DNA from 4 places in the Enterobacter sp. SM3 genome. Region 3 is predicted to be linked to each of the others. Evidence: predicted binding sites of a transcription regulator. Region 3 holds the regulator's gene; each other region holds the start of a gene.
What was found. The regulator CRP, encoded in region 3, controls carbon source genes, mostly activating them, when cyclic AMP is high. The targets are predictions, from matches to a motif close to ATGTGANNNNNNTCACAT.
Positions count from the first base shown of each region.

Region 1 (7,704 bases), 2.3 Mb from region 3:
TTTTGCCGGGGGCGATCAGCCTTCAATGCAGTACATCGGTAAAGCGCTGCGCGAATTCCGCGACAGCGGCAAGCCGGTGATTGCCGTGGGCGACAGCTACAGCCAGGGGCAATATTATCTGGCGAGCTTCGCCAATAAAATCTGGCTCTCCCCGCAGGGCACTGTGGATCTGCACGGCTTTGCCACCAACGGCCTGTACTACAAATCTCTGCTCGACAAGCTGAAGGTCACCACCCACGTCTTCCGCGTCGGCACGTATAAATCAGCCGTCGAACCGTTTATCCGCGACGATATGTCCCCTGCCGCCCGTGAAGCGGACAGCCGCTGGATTGGCGAGCTGTGGCAGAACTATCTGGGCACCGTTGCCGCCAACCGCCAGATTACGCCTGAGCAGGCGTTCCCGGGCGCGCAGGGCGTGCTGGAAGGCCTGCGTAAGGTTGACGGTGATACCGCGAAATATGCGCTGGATAACAAACTGGTTGATGCCCTGGGCACCAGCGCCGAGATTGAAAAATCCCTGAGCAAGCAGTTTGGCTGGAGTAAAGAGGATAAAAATTACAGCGCCATCAGCATGTATGATTACTCGACGAAAAAGCCGGATGACAGCGGTGACAGCGTAGCCGTGGTGTTTGCCAACGGCGCCATCATGGACGGTCAGGAGACCCCGGGTAACGTGGGCGGCGATACTACCGCGTCACAAATCCGCGATGCTCGCCTGGATCCGAAAGTGAAAGCGATTGTCCTTCGGGTGAACAGCCCTGGCGGCAGCGTCAGTGCCTCTGAAGTGATCCGCGCTGAACTGGCCGCGGCGCGCGCCGCCGGCAAGCCGGTCGTCGTATCCATGGGCGGAATGGCCGCCTCCGGGGGTTACTGGATCTCAACGCCAGCCAACTACATCGTGGCTAACCCAAGCACGCTGACCGGTTCGATTGGCATCTTCGGGGTGATCAACACCGTGGAGAACAGCCTGGATTCCCTGGGCGTGCATACCGATGGGGTGGCCACCTCTCCGCTGGCGGATGTGTCGGTGACCAAATCTCTGCCGCCGGAAGTCTCTGAGATGATGCAGCTCAGCATTGAGAACGGCTATAAACGCTTTATCACCCTGGTCGCGGACTCGCGTAAAAAGACGCCTGAGCAGATCGACCAGATCGCGCAGGGCCACGTCTGGACCGGCCAGGATGCGAAGAGCAACGGACTGGTGGACAGCCTGGGCGACTTCGATGACGCGGTGAAGAAAGCCGCCGAGCTGGCAAAACTCAAGCAGTGGCATATCGAGTATTACCAGGACGAGCCGTCGTTCTTCGATATGGTCATGGACAGCATGTCCGGCTCGGTACGCGCCATGCTGCCGGAGGCGATGCAGGCTTACCTGCCTGCGCCGGTTGCCACGGCGGCGAAAGCGATGAAGGCGGAAAGCGACAAGCTCGCGGCCTTTAACGATCCACAGAGTCGTTACGCGTTTTGCCTGACCTGCGCTAACGTCCGTTAAAAACCGTCCCCTCTTCCCGCGAAGAGGGGATTTTTTTCTTTTGAAGAACAAGAACTCACTACCATGCAGAAGAAATCGATTTATGTAGCCTACACTGGCGGTACCATCGGTATGCAGCGCTCTGAAAACGGCTATATCCCTGTCTCCGGCCACCTTCAGCGTCAGCTTGCGCTGATGCCAGAATTCCACCGTCCGGAAATGCCTGACTTCACCATCCACGAATACGAGCCGCTGATGGACTCCTCCGACATGACGCCGGAAGACTGGCAGCATATTGCGGATGACATTAAAGCCCATTACGACCAGTACGACGGCTTCGTGATCCTGCACGGCACCGACACCATGGCGTTTACCGCCTCGGCGCTCTCCTTCATGCTGGAGAACCTGAGCAAGCCGGTTATCGTCACCGGGTCGCAAATCCCGCTGGCGGAGCTGCGCTCAGACGGGCAGATCAACTTGCTGAACTCCCTCTACGTTGCGGCGAATTACCCGATCAACGAAGTGTCTCTGTTCTTTAACAACCGTCTGTATCGCGGCAACCGCACCACCAAAGCTCATGCCGACGGTTTTGACGCCTTCGCCTCCCCTAACCTGCAGCCGCTGCTGGAGGCCGGGATTCATATCCGTCGTCTGGGCACGCCGCCTGCGCCGAACACCGCTGGCGAGCTGATTGTGCATCCGATTACCCCGCAACCGATTGGCGTGGTTACCATCTATCCGGGTATCTCTGCGGACGTGGTGCGTAACTTCCTGCGTCAGCCGGTGAAAGCGCTGATTCTGCGCTCTTACGGCGTCGGCAATGCGCCGCAGAACGGCGAATTCCTGAAAGAGCTTCAGGAAGCCAGCGAGCGCGGAATTGTGGTCGTGAACCTGACCCAGTGCATGTCCGGAAAGGTCAACATGGGCGGCTATGCCACCGGTAACGCGCTGGCGCATGCGGGTGTTATCAGCGGCTTCGATATGACCGTTGAGGCAACGCTGACTAAACTTCACTATTTACTGAGTCAGGATCTGGACATTCAGTCCATTCGCAGCGCGATGATGCAAAACCTGCGTGGCGAGCTGACCCCGGACGAATAAGGAGTGCTCATGAAGCAACGCGCCCTGCTACTGGTCGATTTGCAAAATGATTTCTGCGCGGGCGGTGCGCTGGCCGTCGCCGAAGGTGACAGCACCGTTGACGTGGCAAACACGCTGATGGACTGGTGCAAAGCCCGCGGCGAAGCGGTTGTTGCAAGCCAGGACTGGCACCCGGCGAACCACGGCAGCTTTGCCAGCCAGCACGACGTCGAGCCTTTCACTGAGGGGGAACTCGACGGGCTGGCGCAAACCTTCTGGCCGGATCACTGCGTACAGCAGACGGAAGGCGCGGAGCTGCATCCGCTCCTGAATCAGAAAGCCATCGACGCGGTGTTCCACAAAGGTGAAAACCCGGCTATCGACAGCTATAGCGCGTTTTTTGATAACGGGCATCGCCAGAAAACGGCGCTGGACGCGTGGTTACGTCATCACGAAATCACGGAGCTGATTGTGCTGGGCCTGGCGACGGATTACTGCGTGAAGTTTACCGTTCTGGACGCGCTCCAGTTAGGTTACACCGTCAGCGTCATCACCGACGGCTGCCGCGGGGTGAACATTCACCCGCAGGACAGCGCTCAGGCGTTTATGGATATGGCTGCGGAAGGCGCGACGCTGTATACGCTCGAAGACTGGCTGGAGACGCAGGCGTAAGTCTTTTAAGCCGGGTGGCGGCTGCGCCTTACCCGGCCGACCTTTCCCCGTAGGCCGGGTAAGGCGCAGCCGCCACCCGGCAATCCCCCTCTCCAATCCCCCATAAAGTGAACTCCCTCGCATCCTCAGCGAAGCTGCAATGCTATTCTCGTCAGGCTGTTTTTTCGCCACGCCTTTTCTGTGGCGTGGTTAATTTTATTAAGTCAAAGAGGAACTTGTATGAAACGTTTGCCCTTGCTGGCAGCATTACCCTTGCTTTGCGCGTCAGTTGCCTCCGCCAGTACCCTGATGTCCGTGGGCTACTTTAACGGGGGTGGCGATGTCACCGCCGGACCGGGTGGCGATATCAATAAATTAGACGTTCGCCAGATCACCCACCTGAACTACTCGTTTGGTCTGGTCTATAACGACGAAAAAGACGAAACCAACGCTGCGCTAAAAGATCCGGCGAAACTGCATCAGATCTGGCTATCGCCAAAAGTCGCTGCCGATCTGGCCCTCATCCCTACCCTGCGTAAGCAAAACCCGAACCTCAAAGTGCTGCTTTCCGTTGGCGGCTGGGGCGCGCGTGGCTTCTCTGGTGCAGCGGCAACCAAAGAGACGCGCGCGGTGTTTATCCGCTCCGCGCAGGAGATTGTCGACAAATACGGCCTGGACGGGATCGATCTCGACTGGGAGTATCCGGTCAACGGCGCCTGGGGGCTGGTCGCAAGCCAGCCCGCCGACCGGGATAACTTCACCGCCCTGCTGAAAGAGATGCGTACGGCGTTCGGGCATAAAAAGCTGGTGACCATTGCGGTAGGCGCGAATGCGGAAAGTCCGAAAAGCTGGGTGGATATTAAAGCCATCGCGCCCCTGCTCGACTACATCAACCTGATGACCTACGACATGGCGTACGGTACGCAGTACTTCAATGCCAACCTGTATGACTCCAGCGCCTGGCCGACGGTGGCTGCCGCAGACAAATACAGCGTAGATTTTGTGGTGAATAACTATCTGGCCGCCGGGCTGAAGCCGCAGCAGATGAACCTCGGGATTGGTTTCTATGGCCGCGTACCGAAACGCGCCGTTGAGTCGGGTATCGACTGGACGAAACCGGATGCGCAAAAAAATCCGGTTACCCAGCCCTACTTCGGGCCTCAGGAGATCGGGTTGTTCAAGTCACTCGGCTATGACCTGACCAAAGATACCTACGTGAAGTACAACGATATTGTGAAGAAGCTGTTGAACGATCCGCAGAAGCGCTTTACCGAGCACTGGGACGACCAGGCGAAAGTACCGTGGCTCTCGGTGAAGGGTGCCGATGGCAACGCGCTGTTCGCGATTTCGTATGAGAACCCGCGTTCCGTTGCCATCAAAGCGGACTACATCAAAGAGAAAGGTCTCGCCGGGGCGATGTTCTGGGAGTACGGGGCTGATGACAACAATCAGTTAGCGAAGCAGCTGGCGGAATCGCTCGGGATCCCGCATAAGTAGTAAGACAATCAAGCCCTCTCCCCGTGGGAGAGGGTTGGGTGAGGGCATCAACCCGCACCCTTATTGCATTTTCATCGTCGCAATCGGCTTCGGCGTGATGCCGAAGTCTTCTTTCAGCTCGCGCTTGCTCTTCATCACCATCTGGCCCTGGGTGTCGATAGTCATGTGCTGCGCGTCGGTGTTATTGCGCGCCTGCCACAACATCACCAGCTGCAGGCTGTTCTCTTTTTGCTCCGGCGTCAGCGCGACGCCATCGGGCCATTTTCCCAGCTCTACGGCGGTCACCAGACGCTGATAAATCTCCGGCGTCATACCGCTAATCATGTCATCAATATTCACAATCGCGCCCTTTTAGAGGAATAATTAGCTGAATCGTTTTTTCAACCCTTCACCTGGTCGCCGTTTTCGTCGTCAGTGAAGCTCATTGAGGCTGAGTTCACGCAGAAACGCTCGCCCGTGGGCTGAGGGCCATCAGGGAAGACGTGCCCAAGGTGCGCATCGCAGTTGCCGCAGCGAATTTCCGTGCGCACCATGCCATGCGACGAGTCGGTCAGGTAGCGGATGGCTTCATCGCTCACCGGCTCGTAGAAGCTCGGCCAGCCGCAGCCAGAATCAAATTTCGTTTGTGAGTTGAACAGCGGCGCATCACAGACCAGGCAGTGGTAGACGCCGTCTCGCTTGTTGTGCAGTAAACGCCCGGTGAACGGCGGTTCCGTCCCGTGATTCTGCGTCACGTAAAACTGCATTTCTGTGAGGTTTTTTTTCAAATCTTCAGGGTTACGTTGGTTCGACATATGCTTACATCTCGCTGTAGAAACAGACATCTTTTAACCCGGATTCTAACAAAACATTAACACCCTTGCGTGCACTTTTGATCTAAACTTATGTGTCGCGAAAAGGCGGTCAGGCAATTGTGATCATGCTCACATTTTTATCCTGCGAGGCCTTTAAAATCCCGGCGCAGCCCCCATATGGGTGCAAGCTCAAAGGGAAAGTGAGGCGAGTCAGTCGCACAAACGTTAGTCACAGGATTGATTTGTCGCAATGATTGACACGATTCCGCTTGACGCTGCGTAAGGTTTTTGTAATTTTACAGGCAACCTTTTATTCACTAACAAATAGCTGGTGGAATATATGACTATCAAAGTAGGTATCAACGGTTTTGGCCGTATCGGCCGTATTGTTTTCCGTGCTGCTCAGAAACGTTCTGACATCGAAATCGTTGGTATCAACGATCTCCTGGACGCTGAATACATGGCGTACATGCTGAAGTACGACTCAACTCACGGTCGTTTCGACGGCACCGTTGAAGTGAAAGACGGCCACCTGGTTGTTAATGGCAAAACCATCCGCGTTACTGCTGAAAAAGACCCAGCTAACCTGAAATGGAACGAAATCGGTGTTGACGTTGTTGCTGAAGCAACCGGTATCTTCCTGACCGACGAAACTGCACGTAAACACATCACTGCGGGTGCGAAGAAAGTTGTTCTGACTGGTCCTTCCAAAGACAACACCCCAATGTTCGTTCGTGGTGCAAACTTCGAAACTTACGCTGGCCAGGATATCGTGTCTAACGCATCCTGTACCACCAACTGCCTGGCACCGCTGGCTAAAGTTATCAACGACAACTTCGGCATCATCGAAGGTCTGATGACTACCGTTCACGCAACCACCGCTACTCAGAAAACCGTTGATGGCCCGTCTCACAAAGACTGGCGCGGCGGCCGTGGCGCGGCTCAGAACATCATCCCATCCTCTACCGGTGCTGCTAAAGCTGTAGGTAAAGTACTGCCAGAACTGAATGGCAAACTGACTGGTATGGCGTTCCGCGTTCCAACTCCTAACGTATCCGTTGTTGACCTGACCGTTCGTCTGGAAAAAGCTGCTTCTTATGAAGAAATTAAGAAAGCAATCAAAGCTGCTTCCGAAGGCGCAATGAAAGGCGTTCTGGGCTACACCGAAGACGACGTTGTATCTACCGATTTCAACGGCGAAATCTGCACTTCAGTATTCGATGCTAAAGCTGGTATCGCACTGAACGACAACTTCGTTAAACTGGTATCCTGGTACGACAACGAAACCGGCTACTCTAACAAAGTACTGGACCTGATCGCTCACATCTCCAAATAAGTTGAGATGAGTGTTTGATCCAAAAAGGCGACTTCGGTCGCCTTTTTTTTATTGGTTTAAATTGTTGTTTAATATCATTTTTATCATCTCCATAAACCGCATACTGCCCACTATCATAGTGAATATCACTCACTCCCCTCATAAAAATGGGTATAAAAACCTTTCCCCCATTTCTGCCTTATGATTTTATGTCTCTGGGAGAAAGATTGTCATTTGAGGGAGTATATAAAATGGACAGCGCGAAAATATTAGCAAAAAGAATGCTGAAAAGCCTTAATGCGGACGACTCCGGATTTTTGGTTTCAATTGCTCATGGCATGCTCTCCTTCCCCGTCAGCATGTATTATCTAGGCTATGATTTCCTGGATACAACCCATCGTCATTCTAACTTTGATGATCGGGTTCGAATGGCGAACATGCTCAAACGAGGTATGTCACTCAATCAGGAGGCTCAAAAGATAGTAAATGTCGTTGTCAGAGAGTTCATGTCAAAAGTTAATATGGATGATGTTCAGGGGATTGCGCAAAATTTTACTGGCGTAATGGCTGGTAAATTTATATTTGCAGAGTTAACCGGAATAAAACTAGGTGCGGCGATATCCTCACAGATAATGGTTTCCTTTGCTTCTGGAGTGGTACTCGGAAGTGTTCTCACCATTGGTGCCGAGACCTCCAGGGCCATCTACACAGCCCGCAAACTTGAAAACCAGAACCCCGCTCTTTACTACCGACTTAAAGGGATGGGTGATTTGGATCTTCTTTACTTCCTTGTTGAAGATAAATTGAAACCTTTCATTGACGCTTGCAGTATGGCAGATGTTAACAAGCAAGAATTTAATGAGATGTGCAAATATTTTTTCGGTGGATTATGAACG
Region 1 is NZ_CP099971.1:1,899,526-1,907,229, reverse strand. Features, by position in the region: gene sppA (signal peptide peptidase SppA) at 1-1,492, shown strand, start outside; gene ansA (asparaginase) at 1,556-2,572, shown strand; gene pncA (bifunctional nicotinamidase/pyrazinamidase) at 2,582-3,223, shown strand; gene GVO84_RS08935 (glycoside hydrolase family 18 protein) at 3,443-4,699, shown strand; gene GVO84_RS08930 (YeaC family protein) at 4,760-5,023, opposite strand; gene msrB (peptide-methionine (R)-S-oxide reductase MsrB) at 5,080-5,493, opposite strand; gene gapA (glyceraldehyde-3-phosphate dehydrogenase) at 5,834-6,829, shown strand; gene GVO84_RS08915 (hypothetical protein) at 7,060-7,701, shown strand.
Region 1: msrB (peptide-methionine (R)-S-oxide reductase MsrB) is a predicted target of CRP. The motif match lies at 5,611-5,628, and genes of this name have one in related genera.

Region 2 (7,704 bases), 2.0 Mb from region 3:
CAGGGAGTCAGCAGCAACGGACAGACCAGCGATACCACACGCCATGGTGCGGATAACGTCACGGTCGTGCAGCGCCATCAGAGAGGCTTCGTAGCTGTACTTGTCGTGCATGTAGTGGATAACGTTCAGCGCAGTGACGTACTGTTTAGCCAGCCAGTCCATGAAGTGATCCATGCGGTCCATGACTTCGTCGAAGTTCAGAACGTCGCCTTTGATCGGCTCAGACTTAGGACCAACCTGCATTTTCAGTTTTTCATCAACGCCGCCGTTGATTGCGTACAGCATGGTTTTCGCCAGGTTTGCACGCGCACCGAAGAACTGCATTTGTTTACCAACAACCATTGGGCTTACGCAGCAAGCGATAGCGTAATCGTCGTTGTTGAAGTCCGGACGCATCAGGTCATCGTTCTCGTACTGCAGAGAAGAGGTATCGATAGACACTTTAGCGGCGAATTTCTTGAAGTTCAGAGGCAGTTTTTCAGACCACAGAACGGTGATGTTCGGCTCCGGAGAAGGACCCATGGTGTACAGGGTGTTCAGGAAGCGGAAGCTGTTTTTGGTTACCAGAGTACGGCCGTCAACGCCCATACCGCCGATAGATTCTGTTGCCCAGATTGGGTCACCGGAGAACAGCTCATCGTATTCAGGGGTACGCAGGAAGCGAACCATACGCAGTTTCATGACCAGGTGGTCAATCATTTCCTGAGCGTCTTGCTCGGTGATTTTGCCTGCTTTGATGTCGCGTTCGATGTATGCATCCAGGAAGGTGGATACGCGGCCGAAGGACATTGCTGCACCGTTCTGAGACTTAACCGCGGCCAGGTAGCCGAAGTAGGTCCACTGGATAGCTTCCTGAGCGTTGGTCGCAGGACCAGAGATATCGCAGCCATATTTAGCCGCCATCTCTTTGATCTGACCCAGCGCGCGGTGCTGTTCAGCGATTTCTTCACGCAGACGGATAGTCGCTTCCAGGTTTACGCCGTTTTCCAGATCGGACTGCAGAGACACGAACTGAGCGTATTTGTCTTTCATCAGGAAGTCGATACCGTACAGCGCAACGCGACGGTAGTCACCGATGATACGGCCACGGCCATACGCATCTGGCAGACCGGTCAGAACGCCAGATTTACGGCAGTTCAGAATGTCTTTGGTGTAAACATCGAATACGCCCTGGTTGTGGGTTTTACGGTATTCGGTGAAGATTTTTTTCAGCATTGGGTCCAGCTCGCGGTTATACGCTTTGCAGGAACCTTCAACCATTTTGATACCACCGAACGGGATGATTGCGCGTTTCAGTGGTGCTTCAGTCTGCAGACCAACGATTTTCTCAAGGGCTTTGTTGATGTAGCCAGCATCGTGAGAAGTGATGGTGGAAGCAACGGAGGTGTCAAAATCAACTGGCGCGTGAGTGCGGTTTTCCAGTTTAACGCCTTCCATTACGCTGTCCCACAGCTTGGTGGTCGCGTCAGTTGCGCCAGCCAGGAAGGATTCGTCACCTTCATACGGGGTATAGTTTTTCTGAATGAAGTCACGTACGTTTACTTCATTCTGCCAGTCACCTTTCGCAAAACCTTCCCAGGCTGTGGCTAACTTTTCATTAAGCTCGGACATGTAACACCTACCTTCTTAAGTGGATTTTTTATTTACTGCCTGAGAAAACCATCAATGATGATCGTCGCCACGCAGGTAAATGACCCAGTATGTCAACCCAACTAACAGACCCCCACCGATAATGTTCCCGATAGTGACAGGGATCAGGTTATCAGTAATGAAATTCATAATAGTCAGGTGAGAGAAACTTTCCGGGGATGAACCAACTGCGGTCCAGAACTCCGGGCTCGCAAAGTCGCGGATGACTATGCCCATTGGGATCATGAACATATTCGCGATACTGTGCTCAAAGCCGCTGGCAACAAACATCGCAACCGGCAGAACCATAATTAAGGCTTTGTCCATCAGGCTACGACCCGAGTAGCTCATCCATACAGCCAGGCAGACCATCAGGTTAGCGAGGATGCCGAGAGCAACGGCTTCGATAAATGTGTGGTGCATTTTGTGGTCGGCGGTTTGCAGGACGTTAAGGCCCCAGCCACCGTTGGCGGTCATGTACTCACCAGAAAGCCACATCAACAAAACAAAGAGCAGACAGCCAACCAGGTTACCCACATAGACGTTAAGCCAGTTACGTGCCAGCTGACCCCAGGTAATTCTTCCGCTGGCCTTTGCCACGACAATCAGCACCGTTGAGGTGAAGAGGTCGGCGCCGCAGATGACGCAGAGAATCAGACCCAGTGAGAAGCAAATGCCGCCAATCAGTTTGGCCATGCCGAAAGGCATTCCGGCAGTACCGGTGGTGGCGGTGATGTAGAAGACGAAAGCGATAGAGATGAACACACCTGCCGTGATCGCCAGATAGAACGTCTTCATCGGGTGTTTCGTTGCTTTATAGACACCTGCTTCTTCGGCAACTTTGGCCATCGCAGCAGGGAGTAAAAGATCAAAAGGGTTGTCAGCTTTCACACTAACTCTCTCTTTATTAAGTCGGCGACGAGATACTAACAAAGCATTATAGAAGAGAAATTGATATAGATCATATCTCGCCTGGCTTATAGGCCCGCAGTGTGTATGGTTTTACGACAAATGCGGAGTAAGTATTTGATTATCCGTATAAAAATAAATTTTAAAAGTTATGAAAAGAGTTGAATTTTTTCGTTCAGCCACCTTTGAGACAGTTAATTAGTATGGAGTATTTACCATAAAAAGTAACAGTAAAGCCCAGGTAAATATTATTATATTTACCCATGTTTAACTTTATTATTACAATCAACAGTCATTGCCGAAGAAAATAAAAAACGGGGCAATGAAATTGCCCCGTAATATAGCCCAGACGATTGAATACGCCTACTGCTGGTAATGTTATGTGCGCTTATTTTGACCAGTAAGCGGCTTTTGCTTTCTGCAGCTTTTCGTAGGCCTTCAGCAGCGACTGGTGCGCCGGGAAGGCTTTCAGATCGCTATCAACAGCCTGCAGGCCATAGAACGGCGCTTCGCCGCTCAGGGCCGCGCTGGCTGCTTCTACGGCCTCAGCACCGTACATACGCACGAAAGCGTTCAGATATTGCAGCGGCTCGCGATCGTCTTCCTGTGCCAGCAGCAACAGGGTTTGCAGGCAGCGGTAATAATTGGTGCGTTCGGCAGAGAAGACCGACTGGTTGAATTCCATGGTCCACTCGGTCCAGGCCAGAGCCTGATCCAAATCGCCTCCCGCCAGGGCCAGCATCGCTTTCAGCTCACCGATACGCAGGGTATACCAGCCGTTGTCTTTACCGGTCGCCAGGCCCAGCAGTTCGCGTACGCGGGTAAAGTCATCGTGGCCTTCTTCGTCCAGCTGGGCGATCAGGTTCAGATAATCTTCTTTCTCCCACTCGCTGCCCGGCAGAGCCAGCAGCGTTTCGCGCAGGTGCGCGCCCATGCTGTTATTCGCCAGCCACAGATCTTCAGCCGGGTAGATGTCGGACATGCCTGGAACAATAATGCGGCACGCGTAGACGCCAAGGTGTTCGTAGTCGGCAATATAAACTTCCTGATCTTCCGCGTTGAAGATCGCCATCAGCGTGGCGAACTCTTCTTCCGTGGTACCGGCAAAGCTCCAGTCCACGAACGGATAGTCAGCGTCCTGCTTGAACATATCCCAGGAAATTAAGCCGCTGGAGTCGATGAAGTGGGTTTCGAGGTTGGTATGCTCGGCCACTTCTTCATCGTCAAACGTTGGCGGGGTGAAGACGTCGAGATCTTTCAGGCTACGGCCCTGCAGCAGCTCGGTGACGGTACGCTCCAGCGCCACGCCGAAGTCAGGGTGCGCGCCGAAGGAGGCGAAGCAGGTGCCGTTGGCCGGGTTAAACAGCACGACGCAGATAACCGGGTACTTACCGCCCAGCGAGCCGTCATAGGCAAAGATTGGGAAACCTTCGGCTTCGAGCTTGGCGATGGACTCCACTACGCCCGGGTAGCGCGCCAGCACGTCGGCCGGAATTTCAGGCAGGCTGATGGATTCGGCGATGATGCGGTTTTTGATGTGGCGTTCAAAGACTTCAGACAGACCCTGCACGCGCGCTTCATTGCGGGTGTTACCGGCGGACATGCCGTTAGACACGTACAGGTTGCCGACGATGTTCATCGGGATATACACGGTCTGCTCGTCAGACTGACGGGTGAACGGCAGGGCGCAGATACCGCGATCCTCGTTACCGGACTGGAGATCGATCAGCATGCTGGCGGTCAGTTCGCTGTCTGGATCGTAGAAGGCACGCAGGCGCGCGTCGAGAATACCTTCCGGCAGCTCGTCATCTTCAGTCAGCGGGAACCATTTTTCATTTGGATAGTGAACGAACGGGCCGTTAGCGATGGTCTCGCCCAGCCAGAAGTCTGCGAAGAAATAGTTGGTGGACAGACGCTCAAAATACTCACCCAGCGCAGAGGCCAGTGCCGCTTTTTTTGTCGCGCCTTTACCGTTGGTAAAGCACAGGGCACAGTCTTTATCGCGAATATGCACGGACCAGACATGAGGCACCGGATTGAGCCAGGAGGCTTCTTCGATGTTAAAACCCAGGTCGGTCAGTTTCTGCTGGAAGCGAGCGATGGAATCTTCCAGAGCGGCGTCTTTGCCGGGGATAAACGTTTGAGTCATGGCGTTCACTTTTATCGTACGTAAAGCGCGCAATGATACGGGTTTTGCGTGACGGGTGCTATCTTCGGCGAAAATAAAAGGCTGGACTATGCTTAGTGGCAGTAACTGACTGTTAAGGCATAGAAAAATGAAAGCATTTGATCTCCAGCGGATGGCGTTTGATAAAGTTCCTCCTGAATTTCTGGGCGAAGTGGCGCTGCGCAGCCTCTATACCTTCGTACTTGTCTTCCTGTTTCTTAAGATCACCGGCCGTCGCGGTGTGCGGCAGATGTCCCTCTTTGAGGTGTTGATCATCCTGACGCTGGGGTCAGCGGCGGGGGACGTCGCCTTTTATGATGATGTGCCGATGGTGCCGGTGTTTATCGTGTTTGTCTCACTGGCGCTCCTTTACCGTCTTGTCATGTGGCTGATGTCGAAAAGCGAAAAGCTGGAAGATCTGCTTGAAGGCAAGCCGGTCGTTATCGTCGAGGACGGACAGCTGGCCTGGGAAAATGTACAAAGCGCCAATATGACCGAGTTTGAATTCTTTATGGAGCTTCGCCTGAACAGCGTTGAACAGCTCGGGCAGGTGAGGCTGGCGATCATGGAAACCAACGGGCAGATCAGCGTCTATTACTATTCTGACGACGAGGTGAAGCCGGGACTGTGTATCCTGCCGGATATGCTCATTGAGCGTTTCAGAACGGTACCGGAATCCGGCGAGTATGCTTGCGTAAGATGTAGCCATGTTGTCGCGATGCAGCCGGGGGATCGCCAATTATGCCCCCGCTGTGCAAATCCGGAATGGACGAAGGTTAGCCGGGCCAAACGCATCACCTGACAGCCATTTTGTCGGTTTTGTCTTAGCGAGGCGGCAGATTGTTTTGTGTGACGCGGGACACATTTCACGGGTCATAAGTTTTAGACATTGCGGCGCGTGTCACTGAATGATAAAACCGATATCCACAGTTATAACTTATGGCTTTTAGCGTGGTGAGGGGAAATGGCTCAAGTCTTTAATTTCAGTTCAGGTCCGGCAATGTTACCGGCAGACGTGCTTAAACAGGCTCAACAGGAACTTTGTGACTGGAACGGTCTCGGTACGTCGGTGATGGAAATCAGCCACCGTGGTAAAGAGTTTATTCAGGTGGCGGAAGAGGCAGAAAAGGATTTTCGCGATCTGCTGAATATTCCCTCGAACTACAAAGTATTGTTCTGTCACGGCGGTGGGCGCGGCCAGTTTGCGGGTATTCCGCTGAATATCCTCGGTGACAAAACGACGGCTGACTACGTTGACGCGGGTTACTGGGCGGCAAGCGCCGTTAAAGAAGCGCATAAATACTGCACGCCGAATGTTATCGACGCCAAAGTGACCGTTGACGGTCTGCGCGCCGTGAAGCCAATGAGCGAGTGGCAGCTTTCTGATAACGCAGCCTATCTGCACTACTGCCCGAACGAAACCATTGACGGGATTGCCATCGACGAGACGCCAAACTTCGGCAGCGATGTCGTGGTTGCCGCCGACTTCTCCTCCACCATTCTGTCTGCGCCAATTGATGTCAGCCGCTACGGCGTTATTTATGCGGGCGCGCAGAAAAATATCGGTCCGGCCGGTTTGACTATCGTCGTCGTGCGTGAAGACCTGCTGGGTAAAGCGCATAAATCCTGCCCGTCGATTCTCGATTACACCGTGCTGAACGATAACGACTCTATGTTCAACACCCCACCAACGTTTGCCTGGTATCTCTCCGGCCTGGTCTTCAAATGGCTGAAACAAAACGGCGGCGTGGCGCAGATGGACAAGGTCAATCAGCAGAAAGCTGAACTGCTGTATGGCGTGATCGACAAGAGCGATTTCTACCGCAACGATGTGGCGAACGCTAACCGTTCCCGCATGAACGTGCCGTTCCAGCTGGCGGACAGCAGCTTGGACAAAGTGTTCCTGGAAGAGTCCTTCGCGGCAGGTCTGCATGCGCTCAAAGGTCACCGTGTCGTTGGCGGCATGCGTGCCTCCATCTATAACGCGATGCCGCTGGAAGGCGTTAAAGCCCTGACGGATTTCATGATCGACTTCGAACGTCGTCACGGTTAATTCGCTGTTTTTCACCCCCGCAGCGTCCCTGCGGGGTTTTTATTATGTTGAGTTGAGAGTTTAGTTTTCATGGAATCCCTGACGTTACAACCTATCGCGCGGGTAGATGGCACCATTAATCTGCCTGGTTCAAAAAGTGTCTCGAACCGCGCTCTGCTGCTGGCAGCTCTGGCAAACGGCACCACCGTCCTCACAAACCTGCTGGACAGCGATGACGTGCGCCATATGCTCAATGCGCTGAAAGCGTTGGGCGTTCATTACACTCTCTCCGACGATCGTACCCGCTGCGAAGTGACCGGCAACGGCGGCGCGCTGCGTTCGGGCGAAGAGCTTGAACTGTTTCTGGGCAACGCGGGTACCGCGATGCGCCCGCTGGCGGCGGCCCTGTGCCTGGGGAGCAACAACATCGTGCTGACCGGCGAGCCGCGCATGAAAGAGCGTCCGATTGGTCACCTGGTGGATGCCCTGCGTCAGGGCGGCGCGCAGATTGAGTATCTGGAGCAGGAAAACTATCCGCCACTGCGTCTGCGCGGCGGTTTTACCGGCGGTCATGTCGAGGTTGACGGCAGCGTTTCCAGCCAGTTCCTGACGGCACTGCTGATGACCGCGCCGCTGGCCCCGCAGGATACGGTTATCACGATTAAAGGTGAGCTGGTTTCCAAACCTTACATTGATATCACGCTGCACCTGATGAAAACCTTTGGCGTTGAGGTGGAAAACCAGTCTTATCAGCGCTTCGTGGTGCGCGGGGCGCAGCAGTACCAGTCTCCGGGTAATTACCTGGTTGAAGGGGATGCGTCATCCGCGTCCTACTTCCTGGCCGCGGGAGCGATTAAAGGCGGCACGGTAAAAGTGACCGGTATTGGACGTAACAGCGTGCAGGGCGACATCCGTTTTGCGGACGTGCTGGAAAAAATGGGCGCTACTGTCACCTGGGGCGATGACT
Region 2 is NZ_CP099971.1:1,588,845-1,596,548, forward strand. Features, by position in the region: gene pflB (formate C-acetyltransferase) at 1-1,611, opposite strand, end outside; gene focA (formate transporter FocA) at 1,663-2,520, opposite strand; gene ycaO (30S ribosomal protein S12 methylthiotransferase accessory factor YcaO) at 2,927-4,687, opposite strand; gene GVO84_RS07375 (DUF421 domain-containing protein) at 4,815-5,507, shown strand; gene serC (3-phosphoserine/phosphohydroxythreonine transaminase) at 5,670-6,758, shown strand; gene aroA (3-phosphoshikimate 1-carboxyvinyltransferase) at 6,828-7,704, shown strand, end outside.
Region 2: serC (3-phosphoserine/phosphohydroxythreonine transaminase) is a predicted target of CRP. The motif match lies at 5,553-5,570, and genes of this name have one in related genera.

Region 3 (7,704 bases):
GGTCTAAGCTCGCCAGCGCCTGCTGGCCCGCCGCCGTTGCACAACCTCCGGCATTCAGTACCGCACGGGCACCGCTCTGCATGGCGTCCAGCCCCTCCATTCCGGCGCGCGACAGCACGCAGGTGTCGGTGAGTGACGTCATGATGGCCATCAGCGCGTCGAGCCTGGCCTGCGCCTCACTGCTGCCGTTCAGACGGCTTAGGCGAAGCTGCGGCAGCGCGCGCTGCATAACGTGCGGGAACGCCTGCTGCGCCTCTTCGCGTGCGCCCGGCACGCGGTAGCGGTGCGTGACGCGCAGGCCTTTGCTGAACACCTTCGGTGCCGCGTCGTCCGGGAGTTTCGCCAGCTGCGCGGCGGTATTCGCGACGGCCTGCGCAGCTGCATCACCGCCCAGCATCGCCACCGCGCTCACCAGCAATCCCAGCGCCCAGATCGCGCCACGATGGGTATTCACCCCGTCGGTGGCCGCCATCATCTGCTGTTCGCCTTCGCGGCCAAGACGGCCAACGGTTTGCCGAAGCGCAATATCTGCCGGACGCAGCCAGCTTTGCTGCGCCAGCGCCTGAAACGTGGGGGTCAGGCTGCGCGCGGAGCGCTCCATCAGCGCAAGGGATAAATCGTGGTGCGCGCCGTTCCCCCGACTGTCCACCAGACCGGGTTTCGGGCTTAAACGTGCTTCGTCAATCAGACACTGCGTGGCGGTTCGCGCCAGCCATTCGGCACCGCCTTCAACCTGAATCTGGGGCAGAAGTTTCATTACCAGCTCCGGAATTTCGCAGGTGGGTTATACAGACCGCCGGACCACTCCACGAGGTCAGCCACGCTGCCTGCAGCCAGCAGAGAGCGGGTGGCGTCGGTGCGGCGAATCCCCATATCTTCCGGGTACACCACTTTGCCGCTCTGGCGCAGTTCCGCCACGCGTTTGGCGTCAACGCCCAGGCCGATATCGGTGATCCCCGCGACGGCGGCAACCATGGCCCGACGCTCTTCCAGATCTTTCGCCCGGTAGAGGTAGGCAATCCCCTCTTCCGTCAGCACGTGCGTCACGTCATCACCGTAAATCATCACCGGTGCCAGCGGCATGCCGGAGGCTTTCGCCACGTCAACGGCATCAAGTTTTTCCACGAAGGTTGGCTTCACGCCCGCCTGGAAGGTTTCGACCATCTGCACGACGAGTTTTTTACCGCGCTGCATTGGGTCCGGCTCGGTGATCATGTTCAGCCAGGCCGGGGTGGCGTGACGACGACCGTGCGGGTCATGGCCCATGTTTGGCGCACCGCCGAAGCCGGAAAGACGACCGCGCGTCACCGTTGAGGAGTTGGCGTAACCGTCAACCTGCAGCGTAGAGCCGATGAACATATCCACCGCGTACTGGCCTGCCAGCTGGCAGAAGGCGCGGTTGGAACGCATGGAGCCGTCGGCACCGGTAAAGAACACGTCCGGACGGGCGCGGATGTACTCTTCCATCCCCAGCTCGCCGCCGAAGCAGTGCACGCTCTCCACCCAGCCGCTTTCAATGGCGGGGATCAGCGTCGGATGCGGGTTCAGCGTCCAGTGTTTACAGATTTTGCCCTTCAGGCCGAGCTGTTCGCCGTAGGTGGGCAGCAGCAGCTCAATCGCCGCGGTGTTAAAGCCGATACCGTGGTTCAGGGACTGCACCTGGTGCTCTGCGTAGATGCCTTTGATGGCCATCATCGCCATCAGGATATGCTCCTGCTTGATCAGGCGCGGGTCGCGGGTGAACAGCGGTTCAATAAAGAACGGTTTGTCCGCAACGACCACGTAGTCGATCCAGGAGCCCGGAATATCCACGCGCGGCAGCTCGCACTCGTCGTCCACCAGCTCGTTCACCTGTGCGATGACGATGCCGTCGTGGAACGCGGCGGCTTCCACCAGCGCCGGGGTATCTTCGGTACTCGCTCCGGTATAGAGGTTGCCTTTGCGGTCGGCTTTAAAACCGGCAATCAGCGCCACGTTGGGCGAAAGGTCGACGTAGAGGCGTGAGTAAAGTTCGATGTAGGTGTGAATCGCACCGATTTCGAGCTGACCGTCTTCCAGCAGCTGCGAAATACGCAGGCTTTGCGTCCCGGAGAAGGAGAAGTCCAGCTTGCGGGCGATGCCTTTCTCGAAGATGTCCAGATGCTCGCTACGGCCGACGCTCGGCATGATCATATGCAGGTCGTGAACGATTTGCGGGTTCACTTCGGCCAGCGAGCGGGAAAGGAAATCCGCCTGCTTCTGGTTGTTACCTTCCAGAACGACCTTATCGCCAGGCGCGATTAATTTTTCCAGCATGGCGACAAGATCGCCGGTTGGCAGTACCTTGCCCTGCACCGGTACGGAGGCCAGACGACGCGCTTTTTCGCTGCGTCGCGTGTTCCATTGCCGGGTGGGTGTTTGCCCAGATAACATTATTAACCTCCTGATTCAGCTAATCATTTTGATTTGCTTAACGTTGAGTAAAGTGTGCGCTCTGGTGAGAAAGGCATCAATTAAGCGTAGAGCGGAATCATTAGCCTGAGAGTAATAATCAAGGTAAAGATTTGTGATCGGGATCAGTTCATGTTTCGGAAAACCAGGCTAAACGGGGTACAATTCGGAAAGTACCGTAAATTTCTGACAAGAATCAGCATCGCCCTTATGACCCAAATCATTCCATCAGACTTCGACATTGCGGCCGAAGACAGCACTGAGTTCGTGCCCATGCGCGGCGTGGCTAACCCCCACCTGCAGACCATGCTGCCGCGACTGATCCGCCGCAAGGTTCAGTTCACCCCGCACTGGCAACGGCTTGACCTGCCAGACGGTGATTTTCTGGATCTCGCCTGGAGCGAAGCGCCGGAACAGGCCCGCCATAAGCCGCGTCTGGTGGTCTTTCACGGTCTGGAAGGCAGCCTGCACAGCCCGTATGCGCATGGATTAATTGAGGCGGCAAAAGCGCGCGGCTGGCTCGGCGTGGTGATGCATTTTCGCGGCTGCAGCGGCGAACCGAATCGTCAGAAACGCATTTATCACTCGGGTGAAACCGAAGACGGAACGTGGTTTTTACACTGGCTGCGGGACAACTTTGGCACCGTGCCAACCGCCGCGGTGGGCTACTCGCTGGGCGGAAATATGCTGGCCTGTCTGCTGGCCAAAGAGGGCGAAAGCGTCCCGCTGGATGCCGCCGTCATTGTCTCCGCGCCGTTTATGCTGGAGCAGTGCAGCTACCACATGGATAAAGGCTTTTCCCGCGTCTATCAGCGCTACCTGCTCAACCTGCTGAAGGCCAACGCGGCGCGTAAGCTGAAGGCCTACCCGGATACCCTGCCGGTCAGCCTGCGCCAGCTGAAAAAGGTGCGCCGTATTCGCGAGTTCGACGACCTGATCACCGCAAAAATCCACGGCTTCGCCGATGCGATTGACTATTATCGTCAGTGCAGCGCCATGCCGCTGCTCAGCAAGATCACGCAGCCGACGCTGATTATTCATGCCAAAGATGACCCGTTTATGGATCATCACTCGATCCCCGCTCAGGAGTTCCTACCCGACAACGTTCACTATCAGTTGACCGAGCACGGCGGCCACGTCGGGTTTATCGGCGGCACGCTGCGCCGCCCGAAAATGTGGCTTGAGGCGCGAATTCCTGACTGGCTAACCCCTTATCTGGACGGTGCAAAATGATTATTCCCTGGCAGGATCTGGCTCCCGAAACGCTCGATAATCTGATTGAAAGCTTTGTATTACGCGAAGGCACCGATTATGGTGAACAGGAACGCTCGCTTGAGCAAAAGGTCAACGATGTTAAGCGCCAGCTGAAAAGCGGCGACGTGCTGCTGGTGTGGTCAGAACTGCATGAGACGGTCAATATCATGCCCCGCAACGCGTTTCACGGCTGATCTTCCACACTTTTCAGTCAGGGAGTTGCTATGTCTGCCAGACATCCGGTTATTGCCGTTACGGGGTCGAGTGGTGCGGGAACCACCACCACCAGCCTCGCATTTCGCAAGATTTTCGCCCAGCTGAATCTTCGTGCGGCGGAGGTCGAAGGCGATAGCTTTCACCGCTACACGCGTCCGGAAATGGACATGGCCATCCGTAAGGCGCGCGATTCGGGTAAACACATCAGCTACTTCGGCCCGGAAGCCAATGACTTCGGCCTGCTGGAACAAACATTTATCGAGTACGGTCAGAGCGGCAAAGGGCAGTCCCGCAAATATCTGCATACCTATGATGAAGCCGTTCCCTGGAATCAGGTGCCGGGAACCTTTACCCCGTGGCAACCGCTGCCGGAACCCACCGACGTCCTGTTTTACGAAGGATTGCACGGTGGCGTGGTCACCCCTCAACACGACGTGGCCCGCCACGTGGATCTGCTGGTCGGCGTGGTCCCTATCGTTAACCTGGAGTGGATCCAGAAGCTGACGCGTGACATGAGCGAGCGCGGCCATTCTCGCGAAGCGGTGATGGACTCCGTGGTGCGCTCCATGGAGGATTACATTAACTTCCTGACGCCGCAGTTCTCCCGCACCCATATCAACTTCCAGCGCGTGCCGACGGTGGACACCTCCAACCCGTTTGCCGCCAAAAGTATCCCGTCTCTGGATGAGAGCTTTGTGGTGATCCATTTCCGCAATCTCGACGGTATTGATTACCCCTGGCTGCTGGCCATGCTGCAGGGCTCGTTTATTTCGCACATGAATACGTTAGTGGTGCCGGGCGGAAAAATGGGGCTGGCGATGGAGCTCATCATGACGCCGCTGGTGGAGCGACTGATGGAAGGGAAGCAGATCGCGTGAGTTGTTTTGCCCGGTGGCGCTGCGCTTACCGGGCCTACGGTCGTGCTTTTGTAGGGCGGGTCAGCGAAGCGCCACCCGCCAAAAGATTAGGCCTCGATCACTTCATACGAATGCGTGATTTTTACCGCTTTCTCCAGCATTAACGCCACCGAGCAGTACTTCTCCGCAGACAGGTCCACCGCACGCGAGACCGCCGCGTCTTTCAGCTCTTTACCGGTGACCACAAAGTGCAGGTTAATATGGGTGAACAGGCGTGGCGCCTCTTCGCGACGTTCTGACGTGAGTTTGACTTCACAATCCGTCACGTCATGACGACCTTTTTGCAGAATCGACACCACGTCGATTGCGCTGCATCCCCCTGCCGCCATCAGCACCATTTCCATTGGGCTGGGTGCTTTATCGCCGGAGTTGCCGTCCATCAAAATCTGGTGTCCTGACGCGGACTCGCCCAGGAACGTTAAACCTTCAACCCATTTCACGCGCGCTTGCATATTCTTAAACTCCAACGTTGCATTTTTGGTGACAGATTACGCGTGCGTTACATTTCTCGCAATGGAAGGCGACCTGCATCATGCTGAAGCGAGACACCAGGAGACACGCGGCGAAAGCTATGCTAAAACACTCTGGATGCTACAGTAATACATTGACGTTACACATGTATGCAGAGGACATCAAACTTTACTGGCTGCGAAACGTTACGGTAGCCGACTTCCCAGGGTATGGGTAAGAATTCGATTGCAACCCCAGAGTCCGGATGCATCTGATGACTCTGGTGACAGCTTATAACAGAGGATAACAGCGCATGGTGCTTGGCAAACCGCAAACAGACCCGACTCTCGAATGGTTCTTGTCTCATTGCCACATTCATAAGTACCCATCAAAGAGCACGCTGATTCACCAGGGTGAAAAAGCGGAAACGTTGTATTACATCGTTAAAGGCTCGGTGGCAGTGCTGATCAAAGATGAAGAAGGGAAAGAGATGATCCTTTCTTATCTGAACCAGGGCGATTTCATCGGTGAACTGGGCCTGTTTGAAGAGGGCCAGGAACGTAGCGCCTGGGTTCGTGCAAAGACAGCATGTGAAGTGGCTGAAATTTCTTACAAGAAGTTCCGTCAGCTGATTCAGGTTAACCCTGACATCCTGATGCGTCTTTCTTCCCAGATGGCGCGCCGTCTGCAGGTCACGTCAGAGAAAGTGGGTAACCTCGCCTTCCTGGACGTTACCGGCCGTATCGCACAAACCCTGCTGAACCTGGCGAAACAGCCAGACGCTATGACCCACCCGGACGGCATGCAAATTAAAATTACCCGTCAGGAAATTGGTCAAATCGTCGGTTGCTCCCGTGAAACAGTGGGCCGTATCCTGAAAATGCTGGAAGATCAAAACCTGATCTCCGCCCACGGTAAAACCATCGTGGTTTACGGAACGCGTTAATTCCGCTTAAACGGCGTGCCATCGCAAGGTGTCACGCCGTTTTTGTCTCTACTCCCCATGTGGCGCAGGCTGATCTATCACCCGGAAGTTAACTACGCACTGCGACAAACGCTGGTGTTGTGTCTTCCCGTGGCCATAGGCCTGATCCTCGGACATCTTCAGCAAGGTCTGCTGTTTTCCCTCGTGCCTGCCTGCTGCAACATCGCCGGTCTGGACACGCCGCATAAGCGCTTTTTCAAACGCCTGATTATCGGCGGCTGCCTGTTTGCGGGCTGTAGCCTCGCCGTACAGCTATTACTGGCTCGTGATATCCCGCTGCCGCTGATCCTGACCGTGCTGGCGATGACCCTCGGCGTCACGGCGGAAATCAGTTCGCTGCACGCCCGCCTGCTTCCCGCCTCGCTGATTGCAGCTATTTTCACGCTGAGCCTCGCCGGGAATATGCCGGTGTGGGAGCCGCTGCTGATCTACGCCCTGGGGACATTATGGTACGGGCTGTTTAACTGGTTTTGGTTCTGGCTGTGGCGCGAACAGCCGCTGCGTGAATCCCTGAGCCTGCTCTATGTGCAGCTTGCGGATTACTGCGAAGCCAAATACACCCTGCTCACCCAGCATACCGATCCGGAAAAGTCCTTACCGCCGCTGCTGACGCGCCAGCAGAAGGTGGTGGATCTGATTAGCCAGTGCTATCAGCAGCTGCATATGCTCGCCGCCAACAAGAACCACGAGTACAAACGGCTGCTGCGCACCTTCCAGGTCGGGCTGGATCTGCAGGAGCATATCTCCGTGAGCCTGCACCACCCGCAGGAGGTGCAAAAGCTGGTCGAGCGCAGCCACGCCGAAGCGGTGATCCGCTGGAACGCGCAGACCGTATCCGCACGCCTGCGCGTGCTGGCCGATGACATTCTCTATCACCGCTACCCGACGCGCTTTAACATGGATAAGCAGCTGGGCGCGCTGGAGAAAATCGCCCGTCAGCATCCGGATAACCCCGTCGGCCAGTTTGCCGCCTGGCACTTCAGCCGCATCGCCCGCGTGTTGCGCACGCAGCGCCCGCTTTATCCCCGCGACCTGATGGCGGATAAGCAGAAACGGCTTCCGCTATTGCCCGCGCTCAAAAGCTATCTTTCTCTTAAATCGTCCGCCCTGCGCAACGCCGCAAGGATTAGCGTGATGCTCAGTACCGCCAGCCTGATGGGCATGGCGCTGCACCTGCCGAAACCCTACTGGATCTTAATGACCGTGCTGTTTGTCACCCAGAACGGCTACGGCGCCACGCGGGTGCGTATTCTGCATCGGGCTGGCGGAACGATGGCCGGGCTGATCATTGCGGGGGTGACGCTGCACTTCCACGTGCCGCAAGGTTATACCCTGGCAGGCATGCTGGCGGTTACGCTGGTGAGCTACCTGATTATCCGCAAAAACTACGGCTGGGCGATGGTGGGCTTTACGGTGACGGCGGTATATACCCTGCAGCTGCTCACGCTCAAT
Region 3 is NZ_CP099971.1:4,434,773-4,442,476, forward strand. Features, by position in the region: gene GVO84_RS20895 (triphosphoribosyl-dephospho-CoA synthase) at 1-757, opposite strand, end outside; gene mdcA (malonate decarboxylase subunit alpha) at 757-2,412, opposite strand; gene GVO84_RS20905 (hydrolase) at 2,641-3,663, shown strand; gene GVO84_RS20910 (YheU family protein) at 3,660-3,878, shown strand; gene GVO84_RS20915 (phosphoribulokinase) at 3,909-4,778, shown strand; gene GVO84_RS20920 (OsmC family protein) at 4,865-5,269, opposite strand; gene crp (cAMP-activated global transcriptional regulator CRP) at 5,581-6,213, shown strand; gene GVO84_RS20930 (YccS/YhfK family putative transporter) at 6,271-7,704, shown strand, end outside.

Region 4 (7,704 bases), 1.2 Mb from region 3:
CGGCCAGAATGCCGATAAACGGGGTGAAGATCCCGGAGACGATGTCGATCAGGCGACCCAGCAGGTTGCCCTTTTCTCCCCTCTCTTCCGCGACGGGCGCGTCATCGGTAAGGCCTGCTTCATTGCGCACCGCCTGCCAGACGTCGTGAACGTGGTTGCCAATCACCACCTGAAACTGGCCGCCGCTTTCGACCACCATGATCACGCCCGGGTTTTTCTTCAGCCCTTCCGCATCCGCTTTCTGATTCTCTTTCAGTTTGAAGCGAAGCCGGGTGGCGCAGTGTACAAGACTGACGATGTTCTCTTTTCCGCCAACGTGGCCGAGAATATCCTTCGCTAAAGCCTGGTATTCCATCTCGATTTCCTTACATCCGATGCCCGCAGGCACCTGTTGACTGAGTACAAAAAATAAAAAAACCCGAGAACGGCCTTCTGACGAAGGCCGCGCTCAGGTTTTGCCTGCGTAGTGCAGTAACAATCCTGTTTGAGGCTTAACGCCCCTCTTTTCTCACCCGTTCAATATGAATGGCGAGGAACATAATTTCTTCGGTTGTCAGCTCACGCTGATAGCTTTTGTTCAGGTGCTGCGCGATTTTCTCAGCGCATTTCCACGCCTTCGCGTAGTTGTCTTTTACCGCCGTATGCAGCGAGACATCGTCATCTTCCACCACGGTGCGGGTGAGCATCCGCTGGGCAAAAAACTTCAGATGCGTCACGAAACGCTGGTAGCTGAGCGACTCTTCATCGTACTCAAGCTGCAGCTGATACTTCACCAGCTGCAGGATCTCCTGCATCACCCGCGTCACGTGCATCACTTCCGGCATTTCGCTGTTCAGCTGCGCGGTGACCAGATGCAGCGCGATAAACCCGGCCTCATCCTCCTCCAGTTCGACGTTAAGGCGTCTGGCGATAATGGCCCGCGCTTCCTGCCCTAATTCGAACTCCTTCGGATACAGCCGTTTAATATCCCACAGCAGCACGTTTTTGATGGCCAGCCCTTTCTTCTGCCGCTCAATCGCAAAGTAGCAGTGATCGGTTAGGGTGATATACAAACTCTCCTGCAATTTTCCGAGCCGCTGCGCCGCCAGCCCGATGATGCGGTCGCAGGTGGTCATCACCTCCAGCGGAATTTGACTCAGCAGCTCCCCAAGTCGACGCACCAGCTCATCGCTTTGTAACGCAAACACCTTTTCAACCAACGCGGTATCCAGCGCTTCACCGACGCGCTTCTGAAAGGCCAGCCCACGGCCCATCACCACCTGTTCGCGCCCGCGCTCATCCTGAACAACCACCACGTTATTATTGAGTATCTTGGCGATTTTCATCTGAACCCCAGAAACAAAAAAACCTGACCTCCGGCAGATGCCAGAAAATCAGGTTTTGCCTGCCGAAGCAGTAACAATCCAGTTCTGGCACTCTATCAGTTTCATTCGTAGCCTCAATGCGTCACGCGTCAGAAACGTGACGCGGATCGAACTTGCTAGAACGTCACGACGGTTTTCAACTCCGTCACCCAGGCATCCTGCGTCCGGGATACGCCGCCGGGATGGTGCCAGTACTGAATGCCCGGCTGCAGCTCCAGCCACGACACCGGACGGAAGCGATAGTAAAACTCACCGTTCAGGGAGTGGCCCGGCACCGGGTGATACGCCGGATCGTTATAGTCCGACACGCCGCTCAGGCTGTTCATAGAGCGCTGGTTGCGGGCGTACTGGCTGCTCATATCAATCCAGGTTAGCCCGAAGCCAATCCAGTCTTCCGGACGGGCGTCAAACAGCCCGCGATAGCGCAGCGAGGCGGCATACACCTGATGCATGTAATTGCTGCGCTGATCCGCAAGGCTCATGCTTACGGAGGTGCTCAGCCCGCGATTCGGATCGTTCCTGTGCTGCGTGATCTGCTGGTTAAGCCCGGCGTACATGAACCACGTGCGGTTATGCTTCTCGTAACCGTCCGGATCGCTCGCCCCCGCACCGCCGGATTTACCGCGATAGAGATCGGTTTGCGGCGCGTTGGTAAACACCACGCCCAGGTTATACGCGCCCGGCAGGCCGTTAATCAACGGACGCGCTTCGATTTCAACCGGCAGCAAAACCCCTTTGCTGCCCTTCGTCGACCAGCTCCAGGCGTGGCTGCGGCTGGAAGCGTCCGGGTTTTGCTCCATCACGCCGCCTTTTAAGGTGACGGCTGGCGTGAGCTTATACTCCAGCGTGGTGCCCCAGGTGTGAACGTTCCAGTTGTTCCAGGTCAGCGAGTTGGCCGATTTCCCGCCGCACTGGGAGAGCAGCTGGAAATCGCAGGGGATAATTTGATCGAAGGTTTGCACCTTGTTCATCATCCCAATGCGCCAGGTCAGACGCCGGTCGTCAAAGCTGCGGGCAAAGGTCAGCCAGCCGAGACGAGTAATCGACTGCCCGCCCCAGCTCTCCTGGGTCAAATCGTTGAAGTTCGCGCGCGGATCCTGCACGCGTTTAGTGGTGAGGTCGTCATTGTGGTTACGGTTGACGATGTTCCCCTCGATACGCGCATCCGGGATGCCCGTCCAGCGCTCCAGGTCCTGGTTGAAGGTCAGCGCAAACTGGTCAATATAGGCCACGTGGGAGTCGTGGTTATATCCGCCACCGCCGTTCCAGCCAATTTCATTCAGATATCCGAGGTTATAGGTAAAACCGTTATCGTTGAGGATTTTACGTATGCCGAGCATTTCGCCCAGAACAGGCTCCGGCGGAGCTTCAAAGCCTAATACCGTTCCATTCCAGTCCTGCGCCACCGACAGCGGGGATATCGTCAATAAGGCGAACGCATAGAGTTTATTTTTATATGCCATGATAACAACCTGTGATTGAGTATTTTGTGCGTAACCGGCCGCAGGAAATTTTTCTATTTCCTGTCGATATTTCATTTTTTTAAAATCAGTAAAAAGCGCTAAGCCAAATTTCTCTCCTGCGTAAACGAGAGGCAAAAAAAAACCTAAGCGCTCCACAGCGAAAATGCTGTGAAACGCTTAGGTTTTGCCTGTTAGCCAGTAACAATCCTGCGTTGAAAACAATGGCACCTTAACACCGTCGCGCCACGTTGAAAACCAGAACTGTTTTCTGGTTTAAAAAAATGTGAGCAATTTAACGCTTATTATTTTGACTGAATCACCCGGGCAATATCAGCAGAAGTCTGTAATGTCCGAATCTCCTGAAATAACCCCAGTGCTTCATCGTACTCTTTGCGTAAATAACTCAGCCACTGTTTAATTCGCGCGACGTGATACAAGCCGGTGTCGCCCTGCTTTTCCAGACGGCTGTATTTTTGCAGCAGCGTGACGACGTCTGCCCACGGCATCCGCGGCTCGTTATATTTCACCACCCGGCTGAGGTTCGGCACATTCAGGGCGCCGCGACCGATCATTACCGCATCGCAGCCGGTGGCGTTCAGACAGGCCTGCGCGCTCTCGTAATCCCAGATTTCACCGTTGGCGATGACCGGAATGGTGAGGCGCTTGCGGATCTCGCCGATCGCCTGCCAGTTAATGCGTTCGGCTTTGTAGCCATCCTCTTTGGTGCGGCCATGCACCACCAGCTCGGTGGCCCCGGCCTGCTGCACCGCATCGGCGATTTCAAACTGCCGCGCGTCGCTGTCCCACCCCAGGCGCACCTTCACCGTCACCGGCAAATGCGAAGGCACGGCCTCACGCATCGCCTTCGCGCCGCGGTAAATCAGCTCAGGATCTTTCAGCAACGTCGCTCCGCCGCCGCTGCCGTTCACCAGCTTCGACGGACAGCCGCAGTTGAGATCCACCCCGTAAGAGCCCAGATCAACCGCGCGGGCGGCGTTTTCCGCCAGCCATTCAGGATACTGGCCGAGCAGCTGAATACGCACCAGCGTGCCGGAATAGGTCCGGCTCTGGTTGTGCAGCTCGGGGCACAGGCGGAAGAAGGATTTTACCGGCAACAACATATCGACCACGCGCAGAAACTCCGTCACGCAGAGATCGTAATCGTTCACCTCGGTCAGAAGCTCGCGCACGAGGGAGTCGAGCACGCCTTCCATTGGGGCCAGTAAAACACGCATAGCAGTACCTGTGAAAAAAGACGCGCTATAGTAGCCGCTCTCTATATCGCTGGGAAGCGCTTCTGTTCAGGGAAAAAGTCAGCTGGCGTTGCCCCGACAATGGCGCGAAACGCCGCCGAAAATGCCGCCGGGCCAGAAAACCCCAGCATCCAGGCCACCTGCTTAGCCGGGTATCCGTTTGCGAGCAAGTCCAGCGAGGCACAAATCCTTGCTCGCTGTCGCCAGGCCCGGAAGCTAAATCCGGTATCTTTGATAAACGCGCGTGAGAATGTGCGCTCAGACATCGCTACCTGTTCCGCCAGTCTTTCCATCGAAACATCCCAGAGATTGTTGGCAATGATGTCACAGGCAACGCGATGTAACCGCTCATCAACGGGCATCGGTAATTCGGCCGAAATCTGCTGCGCCTCACTGAGGATTTCGAGCAGCAAAACGGCCATGCTGCGCTGGCTTGCCGGCCGGTATTCCGCGCTGAACAGCCCGGCAATCAGCTCTTTGAACAACGCTGTCGCCATAATCACGTGGACCTCCTCTTTCCGCTTAAAAGGCTCGCATTGCGCTATCAGCGCGGGGCTAAACCAGACCGCGCGGAGCTCCGTTGTGGATAACACACTGTAGGTGTGTTCCTGAAAGGGAGGGATCCACAGCGCGCGCTGAGGCGGTATGACCCAACGCTTATTGCCGGTTTCGACCAGCATCACTCCTTTGATGGCAAACAAAAGTTGCCCCTGTGAATGCTGGTGAGGGGGATCCACTTCGCCGCGCGTATAGCTAATTGCCCCTCTGGACCATCCGATGGCGTCGTCGTGAATTGGCGTTTTATCGATAACGGTTGGCATTTCACATTCCTCCCTTCCTCTTATGATGCTGCTTGTACACGTAACCGGAGAGAGACGCAATGCACATTCATTTTATCATTCATGAACATTTCGAAGCGCCAGGCGCCTATGAAATCTGGGGGAAAAATCGCGGCTGTAGCCTGAGCTACTCCAGAGTTTATCAGGACGATCCGTTACCCGAAGACCTGGAGAGCACGGACGTGCTTATCATCATGGGAGGGCCGCAGTCGCCTGCCACCACGCTTAAGGAGTGCCCCTGGTTCGATGCGCAAGCGGAAATGCGGCTCATCGGCCGCGCAATAGAGGCGGGTAAAACGGTGATTGGCGTTTGTCTGGGCTCGCAGCTTATCGGTGAAGCGCTGGGCGCAGCGTTTTGCCATAGCCCGGAAAAAGAGATCGGCAAATTTCCCCTCAGGCTCACAGAGGCAGGCAAGGCCAACCCGCTGTTTAAGGATTTTGACCACGAGCTGAGCGTCGGTCACTGGCATAACGACATGCCAGGGTTGACGCCGCAGGCTAAGGTGCTCGCTTACAGCGAGGGCTGTCCCCGTCAGATCGTGCAATACGGCGAACGGGTTTACGGTTTTCAGTGCCATATGGAGCTGACGCCGGAGGTCGTTGAGTTGCTGATTGAACATTCGCAGAACGATCTCCGCCGCGCGGCTGAATTTCGTTTTGTCGAAACGGCGGAAAAACTTCGCTCGCATGATTATCGCGAAATGAATCAGGTGCTGTTTTCTTTTCTCGATAAACTGACCGCCTCGCGCTGATGCATTCTCTGGCTCGTCACTTCGCCACCGCACGCCCTTTCCTCTAAACTGTAGCCTGCCCCTGTAAGGTGATACCGGACGTTCCATTCTGGAATGTCTGGTATGCTCAAAATTCATGATGTGATCCGTGGCACATTTTTAGGTTTAATTGTATGATGAATGCGTTTCAGCAAGGACTATCACCATGAGCAAATCATTGAACATTATCTGGCAATATCTGCGCGCATTCGTCCTGATATACGCCTGCCTGTATGCCGGGATATTCATCGCATCGCTGCTGCCCATCGTCATTCCCGGCAGCATTATCGGTATGCTGATCCTCTTTGTTTTGCTGGCGCTGCAAATCCTGCCCGCAAAATGGGTCAACCCCGGCTGCTTCGTCCTCATTCGCTATATGGCGCTGCTTTTCGTGCCTATCGGCGTCGGGGTTATGCAGTATTTTGATTTGCTCAAAGCCCAGTTCGGCCCGATTGTGGTCTCCTGCGCGGTCAGTACGCTGGTGGTTTTCCTTGTGGTGAGCTGGAGTTCGCATCTGGTGCACGGTGAACGTAACGTGGTTGGGGAGAAAACAAAAAAATGATGGCCAATATCTGGTGGTCGCTGCCGTTAACCCTGGCGGTATTCTTCGCCGCGCGCAAGCTTGCCGCACGTTTCAAAATGCCGTTGCTGAACCCGCTGCTGGTGGCGATGGTGGTCATTATTCCGTTCCTGCTGCTCACCGGCATTCCTTACGAACGTTACTTTGCCGGCAGCAAAATTCTAAACGACCTGCTGCAGCCTGCCGTTGTGGCGCTCGCCTTTCCTTTATATGAGCAGCTCCACCAGATCCGCGCCCGCTGGAAATCCATCATTACCATCTGTTTTGTGGGCAGCCTGGTGGCGATGATCACCGGCACGTCGGTGGCGCTGTTGATGGGGGCCTCCCCACAGATTGCCGCCTCTATTCTGCCTAAATCGGTGACCACGCCTATCGCGATGGCGGTCGGCGGCAGCCTTGGCGGGATCCCGGCCATCAGCGCGATGTGCGTCATTTTCGTCGGTATACTCGGGGCGGTGTTTGGTCACACCCTGCTGAACGGCATGCGTATTCACACTAAAGCGGCACGGGGACTGTCGATGGGGACCGCCTCCCACGCCCTGGGCACTGCCCGCTGTGCGGAGCTGGACTATCAGGAAGGAGCGTTTAGCTCGCTGGCGCTGGTGATCTGCGGGATTATCACCTCCCTGCTGGCCCCGTTCATTTTCCCGCTGATTCTGGCGGTGATGGGCTAAAATTTGCGATGCGTCGCGCAAATTTCATTTTGATTTCATAAGTTGCATACATAATGAGAAGTGGATCACATATAAAGCCCTAACGGCTCCGTAAACTACCGATCCATTAACCTTTATGAGGCAAACGCCATGCACCCACGTTTTCAAGCTGCTTTCGCCCAGCTTGCAGAGAATTTGCAGTCAGCCCTGGCTCCCGTTCTGGCAGATGCACACTTCCCCGCCCTGCTGACCGCGGAGCAGGTCACGATGCTGAAACAGGCAACGGGACTGGACGAAGACGCGCTGGCTTTCGCACTGCTTCCCCTGGCTGCCGCCTGCGCGCGGGCCGATCTCTCCCACTTTAACGTCGGGGCCATTGCGCGCGGCGTCAGCGGCACCTGGTACTTCGGCGGCAACATGGAGTTCCTGGGCGCGACCATGCAGCAGACCGTTCACGCCGAGCAGAGCGCCATCAGCCACGCCTGGCTGCGCGGTGAAAAAGCCCTGAGCGCCATTACCGTTAACTACACCCCCTGCGGCCACTGCCGTCAGTTTATGAACGAGCTGAACAGCGGGCTGCAGCTGCGCATCAACCTGCCGGGCCGCGCGCCGCACACGCTGGGGGATTATCTGCCTGACGCGTTTGGCCCGAAAGATCTGGAGATCAAAACGCTGCTGATGGACGATCAGGACCACGGTTACGCCCCGTCCGGCGATGACCTGAACCAGGCGGCCATTCGCGCGGCCAACAAGAGCCACACGCCGTACAGCAAGTCTCCGAG
Region 4 is NZ_CP099971.1:3,231,061-3,238,764, forward strand. Features, by position in the region: partial or broken gene bglF (PTS beta-glucoside transporter subunit IIABC) at 1-462, opposite strand, end outside; gene licT (BglG family transcription antiterminator LicT) at 492-1,325, opposite strand; gene GVO84_RS15155 (carbohydrate porin) at 1,481-2,827, opposite strand; gene dusC (tRNA dihydrouridine(16) synthase DusC) at 3,130-4,062, opposite strand; gene GVO84_RS15165 (AraC family transcriptional regulator) at 4,104-4,901, opposite strand; gene GVO84_RS15170 (type 1 glutamine amidotransferase) at 4,961-5,671, shown strand; gene GVO84_RS15175 (CidA/LrgA family protein) at 5,856-6,251, shown strand; gene GVO84_RS15180 (CidB/LrgB family autolysis modulator) at 6,248-6,943, shown strand; gene cdd (cytidine deaminase) at 7,073-7,704, shown strand, end outside.
Region 4: GVO84_RS15175 (CidA/LrgA family protein) is a predicted target of CRP. The motif match lies at 5,790-5,807, and genes of this name have one in related genera.